DNA from 4 places in the Pelorhabdus sp. sgz311002 genome. Region 4 is predicted to be linked to each of the others. Evidence: riboswitches for the same ligand, from Rfam matches in the RefSeq annotation. Region 4 holds a riboswitch; each other region holds the start of a gene.
What was found. A riboswitch is a leader RNA that binds a small molecule or an ion and turns the genes downstream of it on or off. The one in region 4 is predicted to bind cobalamin.
Positions count from the first base shown of each region.

Region 1 (3,222 bases), on a different contig from region 4:
ATTGGTTGCTTGGGGAAATTGAATCGGACGATTGAGCGTAGAAAAACGGAAGTAACCGTCTTTGTCAATATACGATAGAGAATCAAAATTTTTATTACTATGCTGTACTGACTGCAGCATATCATAGAATTGCTTATAATCAAGCTGGCGAATGGATTCTATTTCACTTAGACTGAGAATGTCATTGGCCCGTTCATCTAGCCAGTAGTTAATCAGGCGTTCCTGAAAAGCGACCCGTTGGCTGATGAGTTCTAAATTCTGCTGTTTGGTAAGTTTGACTTGATTTGCTGCATAAATTGCCATCGTGAGGAGGCTGGGCGCTAAAATTAGTAAAATTGTCCACGCACGAAACTGACGGCTTAGCGTGTCTAGTTTCATAGGGTCCTCCTTTGAATCTTTCGATTCTACATAATTGTCGAAAAATGAAGAAAAATATTATTCTATAATATTTGCGATTTCAGCGCGAACTCCTTTTTTTAGTAGGAAAATTGCAAAAATTATTCTTGTTTTTCTTTAAGAGTCTTGACGCCTTTACAACGGCTTGCTATAATTTTGGCAATTAGATAATTTAGTTTAGGTGCCGCTTTTGGAAGGTAAAAGCGGATAATAGGGAAGTCTGAGCATGGTTTTCCATGTGTAAGCGCGGGCCCGCCACTGTACCGAGGAGGTTCCACAAATTGCCACTCAGCTATCGGGGAAGGCGTGGATACTAATGAATCGGGAGCCAGGAAACCTGCCTAAACTGTAAGATAGTCTTTATGGAAAAAAAGACTTTTGGGAACGATAACTCCCAAAAGTCTTTTTTTTATGAAAAATTTATCGTGATAATGGGGGAGATTCGGTGGATTTATTACAACAAGCAATACAAAACATAGAGCCGCTTGACCAAGCCGCTATGGCGCAAGCAAATGGACATTTGCAGGAACTTTCGTCAAGTAAAGGCCAGCTAGGGAAACTGGCGGAAATGGTGGTTCAATATGCTGGCATCACTCGGCAGGAAAGGCCGCTTGCGCCTAAAAGCGCTATTATCTTGGCATCAGCCGATCATGGCGTTGCCAAACAAGGTATTAGTGCCTATCCGATCGAGACCACTAAAGAAATGACGGCAAATTATCTGCTAGCCCAAGGCGGTACGGCCAATGCTTTTGCTAATTATTCCGGTTCCGATCTTGTGGTTGTCGATATGGGTATAGCGGGAGATTTATCCTTTGTGCCAGGTCTTGTGCAACGAAAAATTGCCTATGGCACGAAAGATTTTACGGAAGGTCCAGCAATGACGCGGCAAGAAGCGATTGCCGCTGTCGAAGCAGGGATTGCTCTGGTCACAGAAAGAGTAAGACAAGGTTATACTTGCTTTTGTCTTGGCGAAATGGGAATTGGCAATACTACGGCTAGTGCAGCGATTGTAGCAGCTTTTACTGGCTTAGCTCCAGAAGTTGTAACTGGTCGGGGAACTGGAATATCAGATAGTCGCATGAAGGTGAAAGTTGAGGTTGTTCGCAAGGCTCTGGCTATAAATCAGATTGATTGCGGTGATGGTCTCGATGTACTTAGCAAGATTGGCGGGTTTGAAATCGGGGCTTTAGCAGGCGTTGTTTTAGGTTGCGCTGCAAACCGTGCGGCTGTTGTGATCGACGGACTGAATACAACAGCTGCGGCGATGATTGCCTATGCGATTTCACCGCGTTGTCAGCCCTATATTTTGTCATCCCATTTGTCAGGAGAACCAGCTCATCGCATTGCCTTATCTTTTCTTGGACTGGAAGCGTGTGTGGATGTTGGCGTAAGACTTGGCGAGGCGATCGGCGCCTCCGTCGTTGTTGATTTATTAAAGGGCGCGTGTCGTCTCTTTGATGGCGACTGGCTTAAGTCAGCAGAGGGCCTCAGTTTTTGGCGGCAAAATTTAGCTGCAATAGATCAGAGCGAGTCGGAGCTGCCAAGTATTAGGCCCTTAGATGAGGCGGCTATGGAAAAATGCCAACTTCGTCTTGACAATTTAACCAAGCCTTTGGGGAGTCTTAAAGCATTTGAAGAACTTGGGCGAAAGCTAGCAGGCATTATCGGTCAGCCACGGCCCCGATCTTGCGACAAGAAGTTGATTTTAACAGGTCCTTGCCAATCCAGCGAAAACGAGAATGAGTTTGTAGCAAAGTTCAAAGTGCTTCAAGCCTTTAGCAAGCATTTTGGCGCAGAGATTCTTGTTTGCCGTCACGAAGAAGCGTCCGAATTTCCTACAGAACAAGGTGTGAGGCAGTTGGTTCAGGCGGGAGTTGACTTTAGCAAGCAAGCCGCTCTATCAAACGAGATTATTGGCATTGGCAGCCTAGAACTTGTAAGTCAAGAGATGGCTGCAGCCAAGACCCTGCTTGCCCGAAGCGACGGCCAAACCTTACTGCCACGATTGGCAAGACTCGAACATTCACAGAACATCTGCTTTTTAGCAGGCCTAATTTTAGGTGCTGCCAGCTATGGTTGCGCAGTTGTTTTAGACGATGACGCTGCTTTAGCAGCTGCTTTGGTTGCTGTTGAGCTGAATTCGACGGTAAAAGACCATTTGGTGGCATCTCATTTGCCCTTTACGGCAGAAGCGACAGGAGCGCTGACGCAACTAGACCTTTGCGCTTATTTCTCATTGCAGCTTACGAAGCCTGCGGGAATGGGCGCTTTGCTAGGATTTTCACTCTTTAATGCTTCTTTGCATGTTTTGAGTGATATGAAAACTTTTGGCGAGGCTGAAGTTTCTGTGGCGCAGGATGGGCCAGGGGCATTGCGACAAGATAAAGCCGTGCGAGAATAGACTGTTACTTTATAAAACCGAACTCTGTGCCAAGAGCAGCTAATTTACTACGATTGCTTACAGCAAATTTACTAAAGAGATTGTTGAGATGGGTTTTGACTGTACCGACCGTAATATGAAGCTCTTGGGCGATTTCAGCATTCGAATGACCTCTGGCGACTAGTTGTAGAATCTCCTTTTCTTTTACTGTTAAGAGAATATTGGGAGCGTCCTTTTCCAAAGTGGGGGCGGCAGTCTGGTGTGAATTGTTAACAGGGAGATTCTTTGATTCTTTTTGTTTTTGATAGGCGTGCAAGGCGCTTAACACGACAGAACGAATGGCCGAAGCTGGCGTAGGTTTGGTTAAAAAAGCATTGATTTTACCATGGTTAATGGCATCAATGGTCATTTGCAGCTCGGCGTGACCGGTAATCAAAATGCGCTGG
Region 1 is NZ_JBWBCL010000004.1:259,690-262,911, forward strand. Features, by position in the region: gene AC0NJP_RS08880 (cache domain-containing protein) at 1-378, opposite strand, end outside; cobalamin riboswitch at 559-755, shown strand; gene cobT (nicotinate-nucleotide--dimethylbenzimidazole phosphoribosyltransferase) at 842-2,797, shown strand; gene AC0NJP_RS08890 (response regulator transcription factor) at 2,802-3,222, opposite strand, start outside.
Region 1: linked by a shared signal. The riboswitch ahead of cobT (nicotinate-nucleotide--dimethylbenzimidazole phosphoribosyltransferase) and the one ahead of cbiD (cobalt-precorrin-5B (C(1))-methyltransferase CbiD) in region 4 are both predicted to bind cobalamin.

Region 2 (3,222 bases), on a different contig from region 4:
AGCTGTTATAGGCAAAAGAAAACCATACAATGGCAATTCCACTAATACACATAACGGAAGCCCACATAAAAGTCAGCACTCCTGTGTAGCGATGCCAGTCAAGGTAAAACCGACGCTTAGGTTCTCTGCGGCACATACCAAACAAGGTATTACGAGAAAACGGGCCATATAGCCACATACCGGAAAGAATAGCCGCTAAACTTAGAGCGCATATTATTCCTAACAGAAGCATTCCGCCGCTGCCTAAAGCCAAACGCAAATGTAAAATATGCATCCAGTGCATAAAATTCTTTATAGCTGGATATTTATCGTTCCCGCCATTTGCTCTATATAATTGGTCTACTGCTGCTTCATAGGCAAGCTGTTCGCCCCCCATGCTCATCCTTGCCGCTACTTGGCGATGATCCGCTTGATCTTGCACCCGAAAAAGCAATCGTCCCTTCTCGGGTTGGGCTGTAATACTCTTAATTACTTTTTGCGGATATGTATTTTTAAGCTTATCGTGACCAACTGGCATACTATCCCAAATCTGATCATAGGTAAGTGGAGTTGGCACATCCCGCTGTTCCAACTGATTCCATTGCTGAACTTCATCTTTAAAAATAAGCGGAATTCCGGTTATGCAAAGTAACAGAAAAAAAATTGTGCAAACTACGCTAACCCACCGATGCAATTGATAGAACCCTCGCATAACTTCTCCCTCATAAGTCATCTCATAATTTTAGAATTATCGTACCTCTTTAGCCATGTAATCCACAGCTTCTGGCATTTTGATTCCCGGATTCAATAAGAAAAGATCCTGCGGCAGATAATGCACTCGCTGATTCTTTACAGCCCGCAGACTGCTCCAAGCTGGACTACTAGCCATTTCTTGATTCATATGATCTTTAATTTCATCAATTTTTCCCATAGTTACGACAAAAATATCATCAGGATCTTCCTGTACAATTTTTTCCAGACTAAAAGGAGTCATATCATTCTCCGCATTAATGGCCTGCTCTCCTGTGGCAATATTCACCATTCCTAAGAGCTTTGCCACACTCCCCGCTGTTGTTTGGGGAAGCTCAACTGTCACATCTTTTGCTGTCGCATGTAAAATGACGACTTTTCTTGGCTTATCCTTAGAAAAATCTTGCACTATAGATTGAATTTTCGCCTGCATAGCGCTTATAACAGCTTCGCCTTTTTCTTGCGTACCGCTTAGTTTAGCTAGGATTCGCAGCGTATTATAAGTATCCTCAAGTGTACGGTATTTTAATATTAGAACAGGAATATGATTACTCTCCAGCATTGGCACAAGTTTTTCGTGCATCCCCTGTACAGCAATAACAACATCAGGCTTTAAGCCCATCACTTTTTCCATGTTAACATTATAAACGTAACCAATCTCTTCCGCCTTTTCAGCCCCTGTCGGAAGAATGGCATTCTTAGAACTAGGACGTCCAATCGCTTTTCCATCTACTGCATATAAAAGATCTAAAATCGAGGTAGATAAAACAACAATACGTTCCGGCTTCTTTTCAACAATAATCTGCTTTCCTGTTGCATCAGTTACTGAGAAAAAAGCCTGATTAGTCATATCTACTTTACTTGTATTACTACCACAACCAACTATAGTGAGCAATATAACCAATAGAAGCAATGCGATCGTAATCATACCATTATGTTGCATAAAAAGCCCTTCCTTCTTGTTAGTAGGGAACAGAAGAATATGATTCTTCTATTTCTGCAATAAAAAATAGGCCCTTTAAATAAAAGGCCTATAAGTCAACTTTTCTATAAATAAACAAATAAAAAGTCCTTACAATCGCCTCCCCATCGCTCGCAGGTCAAAACGGTGATCATTAAACAGGCAGTTCTCCTGGCTCTGGATCATCGCTTGCTCAAACCTTCCCAAGGTTTTCACCCCAGTGGCATATCATGAGTTTGCTCCCCATTACAGTGGCGGGACCGCGCCGGTTTTTCACCGGTCTTCCCTATTAAGCCTTTACAGGCACCTGTTCTATCGTTATTCAGTTTTGCTATAAAATCTACGTCCTTACGGTACCATTTAAAACCAGTTTTGTCAAATCGCAATACTCAATCAATTCCATTGGGAAAGTATCCTGCCCTAAAAACATTTCCACAATCGATCGTCGTTATTTCGAAAATCATCAACACCATATACATTCGTGCTGCCACATTGCGGACAACATTCTGCATAGGCACCATCACCTGTCGGTTTCAGTATTGCCCCCTCCGTATTAAACACCTTGCCACATTTTGCGCACTTTACAGCTGCCATACTTCGTCTCCCCTTATGCTAATTTTCAATACCTTTTCGAGCTTCAACGCCTTGCTGATAATAATGCTTAACTTCTGTCATTTCTGTCACAAGATCGGCTTGTTCCATAAGCGCCTTGGAAGCTTTTCGCCCCGTAAGAATTAGTTCGACTGTTTCTAATCGTTTCGCTAATATTGACTGTAGCTGTTGATCGCTCACTAATTCGAAATAATTAGCCACAACAAGTTCATCAAGTATCACCATATCAAATTCACCGCTGCTTACTGCTACCTCGGCTCGTTTCACGCCTTGTTCTGCAAGCGCTTTATATTCCTCGGGCGGCTTTCCCTGCGGAAAAACAACGACTTCATCACTCCATTGGGCTAATTCTTCCGGACTTAAGCTTCCCTCCTTCGCAATAAAGAAAGGTTTTCCTATTGTTTCAACCGTCAAATTCGGTGATAGGTTTTTCAATACGAGATGCTCACTATAACTTTTTGATTTCATAAACTGCAAGAAAAGTACGCGTTTTCCCGCGCCTAAAGCACGAATGGTTAAACCAATTGCCGCGGTTGTTTTTCCTTTACCATCTCCCGTATAAATTTGGACATATCCCTTCATAAATCATCAGCCTTCTTTCGCTACATGGTGGTATAGAAACATTATCTGTCTTTATACCATATCGTCCCCAAAAGCACAAGCGGAACCAACAATGCGACTGCCGCAATATCGTCCATCCCACCATAAAGCGGCGCAATAAAACCGAATACACTTAAAAACACTACACTAAGCATGAAATAGTTGGGCACAATCCTACTTTTACCAGCCCGCACACTGATTACAGGGTGTATGGCAAAAAACTTCTTTTGCTGTCGCCTCAAAGCTAAGCCAAGCCCAGTAACAATTAAAAACATTGTTAATAAAATGTAGCTGGTCCAAATCACCTTAAGCAAAAATCC
Region 2 is NZ_JBWBCL010000003.1:271,428-274,649, forward strand. Features, by position in the region: gene AC0NJP_RS07085 (PepSY-associated TM helix domain-containing protein) at 1-691, opposite strand, end outside; gene AC0NJP_RS07090 (ABC transporter substrate-binding protein) at 728-1,672, opposite strand; cobalamin riboswitch at 1,835-2,016, opposite strand; gene AC0NJP_RS07095 (cob(I)yrinic acid a,c-diamide adenosyltransferase) at 2,303-2,884, opposite strand; gene AC0NJP_RS07100 (PepSY-associated TM helix domain-containing protein) at 2,926-3,222, opposite strand, start outside.
Region 2: linked by a shared signal. The riboswitch ahead of AC0NJP_RS07090 (ABC transporter substrate-binding protein) and the one ahead of cbiD (cobalt-precorrin-5B (C(1))-methyltransferase CbiD) in region 4 are both predicted to bind cobalamin.

Region 3 (3,222 bases), on a different contig from region 4:
CTGTTTTCATCTATGAAAACTTCCTTTCATAACAAAATAAAGAGCCTTTCCGCAATAGAAAGGCTCTGGAATCACAAAATAATAACTTTTAATCCCCTTCCCTAACTCTTGTAGGCAAAAATGGTGATTAGATTCTATATGCTATTTAAAATTACTTTTTCGTCATATGCTTTTTTTCAGGCTGTGATGCGCTTTGCAAAGCATCCCAAGCTTCATTAGCACGATCTACAAAGAGTTTCCGTACATTTTCATTCTCACCGAGACCATGAATGTAAGTCGTTACAAAGAAACCCTCTTTCTTTAAAATGGATTTATGGGAATCTGGTTCATCGCCAGCCATATCGTTGTTCGCATGATCCCCAGCAACCATCATCATCGGAATCAATGTAACATTTTTGACTCCATTTGCTTTCAACTTAGGAATAACGGTTTCCAGATTAGGCCAGCCTTCTACCGTATAAGTATAAACATTATTGAGTCCCATATCTTGTAAACGAGCTTGGATTACTGAATAATAGGCGTTAGCCGGGTGAGGCGTACCATGATACATCAATAAAATGGCATCATTTTTACCTGTCTTAGGAAACTCAGTTTGAATCGCTTTTAACGCATCGGTAACATCATCACGCTGTTTTTCTTGTCCCATCCAATAAATCAAAGAAGTCCCCAGAGTCATTTTCTTAAACTGATTCTTATAAATATCAAAAATGGCTTTGTCGTAAGCATATTCCATGCCAGGAATTACATCGAGTGAAGTAAGAGCAACTCGAGTATAGCCTTCCGCTTTCAGCTCGGCTAAAGCTTCTTCCGGAGTAGGAATTTTGATGCCTTCTTTTTGCTGAATTCGATCAATAATAATGTGAGAAGTAAAAGCCAAAACAACCTTTTGTCCAGGATGAGCCGCTTGAATATCAGCTACAGTTTGTTCAATCGTAAGCTTACGTGATTCTTCATAGGTAGTACCAAAACTCATCACCACAATTGCATCTTTATTTTCGAGATTCTGCATAGCCGGATTTTCCGCTACATTTACACCAATTTGAGCCGCATGTTTTAGCGCCGGTGTTGCCGTCTTCACTTCTGGATTTAGTTCATAGGCAGCATAAGTGGGGGCAGCATTTACCCCCATAAAGGTTGCACAGGCCAAAGAGATCGCAAGCATTTTTTTCCAATTTTTCACAAATACTCCTCCTAAAATATAAAATTGCATAAAATAAAAAAACTTCCTAAATGAATTAGGAAGTAGTAAACGTTCAATTCTCAGCTTGTAAACAGCCAAGAGACCTGCTACAATCCCCTCCCCATCGCTCGTAGGTAAAAATGGTGATTATTAAACAGGCAGTTCTCCTGGCTCTGGATCATTGCTCGCTCAAACCTTCCCAAAACGTTCGTTCCAGTGGCATTTCTTGAGTTTGCTCCCCATTACAGTGGCGGGACCGCGCCGGTATTTCACCGGACTTCCCTATTAAGCCTTACGGCACCTATTCTATCGATATTCAGTTTGTTCTGATTTCCACGTACTTACAATAACACTTTAAAGTTATTTTGTCAAATCGTAATATTCAATTAATTATAATCATGTTTTTACTATTAAATAAGGAATATTCATTTTTAAAAAATCATTCTTCGGGATAAAGTGTAAAAGTTAAGCTAGAAAAATATTTATTTTGAGTCGCCATATTATTTTTATCAGGAATTGGAAAAGCAATTTCAACCCCAACTACATTCACACCATTATTCGCTACTTTCATTGTTGCTTTGCCTTCACTATCTGTTTTTACTGTATAAGTAAGGTTATTGATGACATCTGGAATAATTTCTGTATTGACGAGAGGTCTGCCATCTTTAACGACAAGTACTGTCAAGTCATCTCCTTTATGCAGTGTAGTTGGATCAACCTGCGGAATAATTTGCAATGGAACATCTGGAACGGCCTGTACATTCTTTACTCCATGAAGATATGTTACATTATATTTGATAGCATGTGTGCCTTTCTCAGCTCCTGGTACTTGATAAATTGGTGCATTATGCACTTTACCATCTTGCCCCTTTGTCCAATATCCATAATCAAAATTTACGCTGATAACTGCTGTATCATCACTAGGAACTACAATAACATGATTTTTAGCATCGACTACTTTCGCTGTTGTTTTTTGAAATGTATCAGTATATCCTTGCACAGATTGTACATTGTTTGGATTATAAGCATTATCGCCAGGACCTTCTCCTAATATTAATTGTTTTTGATCTAAACGTTCACCAATCCAAACACCATGCGCTGAAGCCACACTGCCATAAGAAGCTGCAAGTAAACATGCACAAGCTGCCCAAACCAAAAATTTATTTTTTTTCATATCTATCACCTCATAAAAATTTCACAAGAGAAAAACTGACTACAAAACCAACAATTAAATCTCCCAAAATAAATCAATAAGAAATCTCTTTCTAAAGAATTAGACAGGGAGAGTTCTATCATAAAAGAAGTCGGCTAGGCATTTACCGAGAAAGATGCATCGTTCTTGCCAATTTGATCGCTTTCATAATCCTCTCCCCATCACTCACAGTCGAACAGTAAATATAGGTATCAATCTTCAACTTAAACTATACTTTCCTTTGCGCAAAGGCTTCAATTAAAGTTTGCACAGCCATTGTTGCCGAAATTTGACCGTTGACAACAGCTTGCTCGACTTTGTCCCGACAACGTACAACTTGAGGATTTTGGAAAAACAGATTGTGTAAATGTTCATCGATCATGCTATAGACCCATGACAAAATCTGTTGCTGACGCCGCTGTTCGAAAACGCCTGACTCTTTCGTAAGCCCTTCAAACTTTTTCACGACATCCCAAAAATCGCTAATACCAGTACCTGCAACAGACGAACAACTATAGGCATGCGTCTGCCAACCCACTGTGGCCTGTCTAAGATAGTATAGCATTCGTTCGTAATCTTCTTTTGCAATCATCGCTCGCTGCTTGTTATCACCATCAGCCTTGTTAACTAAAATCGCATCGGCAAGCTCCATCACGCCTTTTTTCATACCTTGCAGTTCGTCGCCAGCGCCGGTAAGTACGACGAGAAGAAAAAAGTCAACCATCGAACGTACTGTTGTCTCACTTTGCCCCACGCCGACTGTTTCCACTAAAATCACGTCATAACCAGCTGCTTCACATAATAGTAGCGTTTCTCTGCTTTTGCGGGCTACGCCGCCTAAAGTCCCGCC
Region 3 is NZ_JBWBCL010000003.1:261,585-264,806, forward strand. Features, by position in the region: gene AC0NJP_RS07055 (TonB-dependent receptor plug domain-containing protein) at 1-10, opposite strand, end outside; gene AC0NJP_RS07060 (sirohydrochlorin cobaltochelatase) at 152-1,210, opposite strand; cobalamin riboswitch at 1,321-1,500, opposite strand; gene AC0NJP_RS07065 (DUF4198 domain-containing protein) at 1,620-2,354, opposite strand; gene meaB (methylmalonyl Co-A mutase-associated GTPase MeaB) at 2,602-3,222, opposite strand, start outside.
Region 3: linked by a shared signal. The riboswitch ahead of AC0NJP_RS07060 (sirohydrochlorin cobaltochelatase) and the one ahead of cbiD (cobalt-precorrin-5B (C(1))-methyltransferase CbiD) in region 4 are both predicted to bind cobalamin.

Region 4 (3,222 bases):
TTACGTATTTCCGGCAATTTTTCCAGCGGCTGTGCTTATTTCAGTTTATCTGGAAAAACTCTATACAGCGTCAGTGGCAGCAGCAAATTGGTTGTGGCTAAGCGGGCCAGCTTGTTTCATGCTAGCTATTTTTGGTGCGAGCGCCTATTTTATTCCGATTGCTCTTCATAAAATCGTAACAGCAACCGCTTGTACACTAATGGTACTGATTCTTGTTTTTATGCAGATGCAAAAAAAACAGACTATGCTCATTGTCACAGTCTGTCTTACGACGATTGTTTCCATATTATTTCTTATTCCGAATAATTTAATTCCTCTAGCAAATCATCGCTCCGCCAAAAGCATTGTTTCCGATCTTCCTGGTGATGCCACTGGGGCGATTTATGGTGAATATCAAACCTCAGCAGTATATTATGGTAATGTTCTTTTACCACGACTTATCTTAAAAGAGGAACCTGTTAATAGTAAAAATGTTTGGGCTGGAAAGTATACGATGCCGACGGAAACGCTGCAAACCTTTTTACAGCGTTCTGATGGAAAGGGTAAGTATATTCTTATGAAAGAAAAAGAAGAAGCCGGTTTTACCTCTTTACCAGAGGCGACCGACTTCCAGAAAATACAAAAACAAGATGGAAACATTCTTTTTTACCGGCAATAATGGAAAGTATTCTTGTTAGGAACTTGCATCATTTTTAGTTACCATTTTTTCCGTCATCCAACGGAAGAAGACAGCTCCGCAGCGGTCACAACAAAACTGATTCCAGCCTTGCTGCATTTTATTGCCGACAAGATGAGCATTGCCGCCGCATTCATGTCTTACCGCATTATACATAATAATCACTCCTTGTCGTAATTTGCGGAACCAATTAAGTTGAAAGGCAAGGATTGTTTTCTCTTTCCCTTTACTGAGGTAAGGCTGATTCTTCTGCCAACATATGAGGCGGGCTGGGATAGAAGAATTGGCAATTTTCTGGTTTGAATTTTACTTTTACTAATTCTTGCTGCAATTCATCAGCAAGAGCAGCTTCAAATTCTACTAAATGTTCATCTGTTACTAAAGCGTCTTCCACTAAGACGACGATAGAGGATTTTACTTCCGGCGCATTTTCCGGAATTTCATTGCGGTCAAGTGGAATCGTTGGAATTAGACGAAGAGCGGCCAAATATTCACCTTCCGGCGTAGTAACTTGGGCGCGGTACGTGTTAAACCAGAGAGTTTTTGCTAGACGGACTTTTAAAGGATTTTCAGGAGAATACACAGCATCAAACGACCTTTCTCTTTATAAAATAAGCAAATATCTATTCATTCTATATTATACCATGAAAAACAAGAAAAAAATGAAATTTTATGATAATAAGGGAATTTTAGTGCTTTTGTCATACTTTAAAAACTGAATATTCTTTTTACACGTTTTAAAGCAGGAATTTTGCTAAAATAATGGAATATACAAAATATAAATTGATAATCAAGGGAATAGGTGCTTTTGCTTAATTGGGAAGACCGGTGAAAAGCCGGCGCGGTCCCGCCACTGTAATGGTGAGCGCTCTTATCAATGCCACTGGAGAAATTCGGGAAGGCTAAGTAGCGCAATGAGCCAGAGTCAGGAGACCTGCCTGTTCTGACACACGCCGTTATGACCTACGAGAGATGGGGAGGTGGGTAATTGCGAACAGCTCTGTCTCTTTTACCCCCCTTTGCCAAAATCAAAGGGGGGGTTTCCTTTTGTTAGCAAGTCAAAAAATGAAAGAAGGGTATACGACAGGTTCTTGCGCTGCTGCTGCGACGAAGGCTGCAGTTTTAGCCGCAAGGAATCAATTTGTTACTAAAGTAGAGGTTTTATCACCGCAGAAATATCCAATTACTGTACCGATTGCTAAAGCTGAGAAGCTAGAGAACGGTGGCAGGGCTTATGTAATCAAAGATGGTGGCGATGATCCTGATATTACTCACGGAACGGAAATTGAAGTCACGGTAGAACTCACTAACCAGCCAGGCATTATGATACGAGCTGGTAAGGGAGTTGGCACTGTTACTAAACCGGGCTTGTCTGTGTCAGTAGGGGAACCTGCCGTGAACCCAGGTCCGCGCAAAATGATTGAGTTAGTTCTAGCGGAGCTTCTGCCGCCTCAAACAGGTGCTATTGTCACCATTTCAGTTCCACAAGGTGAAGTTCTTGCAAAAAAAACGTTAAATCCTATGCTGGGCATTGAAGGTGGCATTTCGATAATTGGTACAAGCGGCATTGTAAAGCCGATGAGTGAAGAAGCCTTTAAAAATTCCTTGACGCCTCAGATTAGTGTTGTAAAAGCTTTGGGACATGAAGCTGTTGTGTTTGTTCCTGGTCGAATTGGCCAGGATGCAGCAGTAGAAAAATTGCATATTCCCCTTGAATTCATTGTTCAAACAAGCAACTTTATTGGACATATGCTGGAAAATGCGGCGCAAAATGGTCTTAAAGAAGTACTGTTAGTAGGACATTTAGGCAAATTAGCTAAAGTTGCTGCTGGCATTTTTCATACACATAACCGGATGGCCGATGGACGGCTGGAAACGATTGCCGCTTATTCCGCTGCATTAGGTGCGCCACAAGCGGCTGTTACCGAAATTTTGGATTGTACAACGGCAGAAGCAGCGATGACGGTTTTAGAAAATTATCAATTAGAAAAGGTCTATGAAGTCATTGCTGCAAGAGCGAGTTTGCGGGCAGAGCGGTATGTCTTTAATGAACTAAAAGTAGGAACTGTTCTTATTACTTTAAAAGGTGAATTTTTAGCAGCAGATGCTGGTGCGAAATGTATCGGGGGAAAAATGGGATGGATCATAAAATAGTTATAGTTGGGATCGGGCCAGGCTCACCTGATTATATATTGCCAATTGCCCAAAAAAAGATAAAAGCTGCAAAAATATTAGCAGGAAGCCGTCGGGCCCTTGCTGCACTTAGTGAACCAGGGCAAATCACTTTACCGATTGATAAAGAAATTCCTGCATTGATGACTTTAATTGAACAATATTTACAACAAGATGATGTTGTTATTTTAGTGTCGGGAGATCCCGGCTGTTATAGTCTTTTGCCTGCAGTACAACGGTTTTTGCCTCAGGCGAAGCTAGAAGTGATCCCAGGTATTAGTTCTTTTCAAATGGCTTTTTCTCGTATCGCTTCGGTATGGCAGGATGCAACGCTAGTGAGCTTGCATGGGCGAGAAGCGAAACGTGATGTTTTT
Region 4 is NZ_JBWBCL010000001.1:433,240-436,461, forward strand. Features, by position in the region: gene AC0NJP_RS02220 (ArnT family glycosyltransferase) at 1-658, shown strand, start outside; gene AC0NJP_RS02225 (hypothetical protein) at 674-832, opposite strand; gene AC0NJP_RS02230 (hypothetical protein) at 903-1,259, opposite strand; cobalamin riboswitch at 1,460-1,632, shown strand; gene cbiD (cobalt-precorrin-5B (C(1))-methyltransferase CbiD) at 1,742-2,830, shown strand; gene cbiE (precorrin-6y C5,15-methyltransferase (decarboxylating) subunit CbiE) at 2,815-3,222, shown strand, end outside.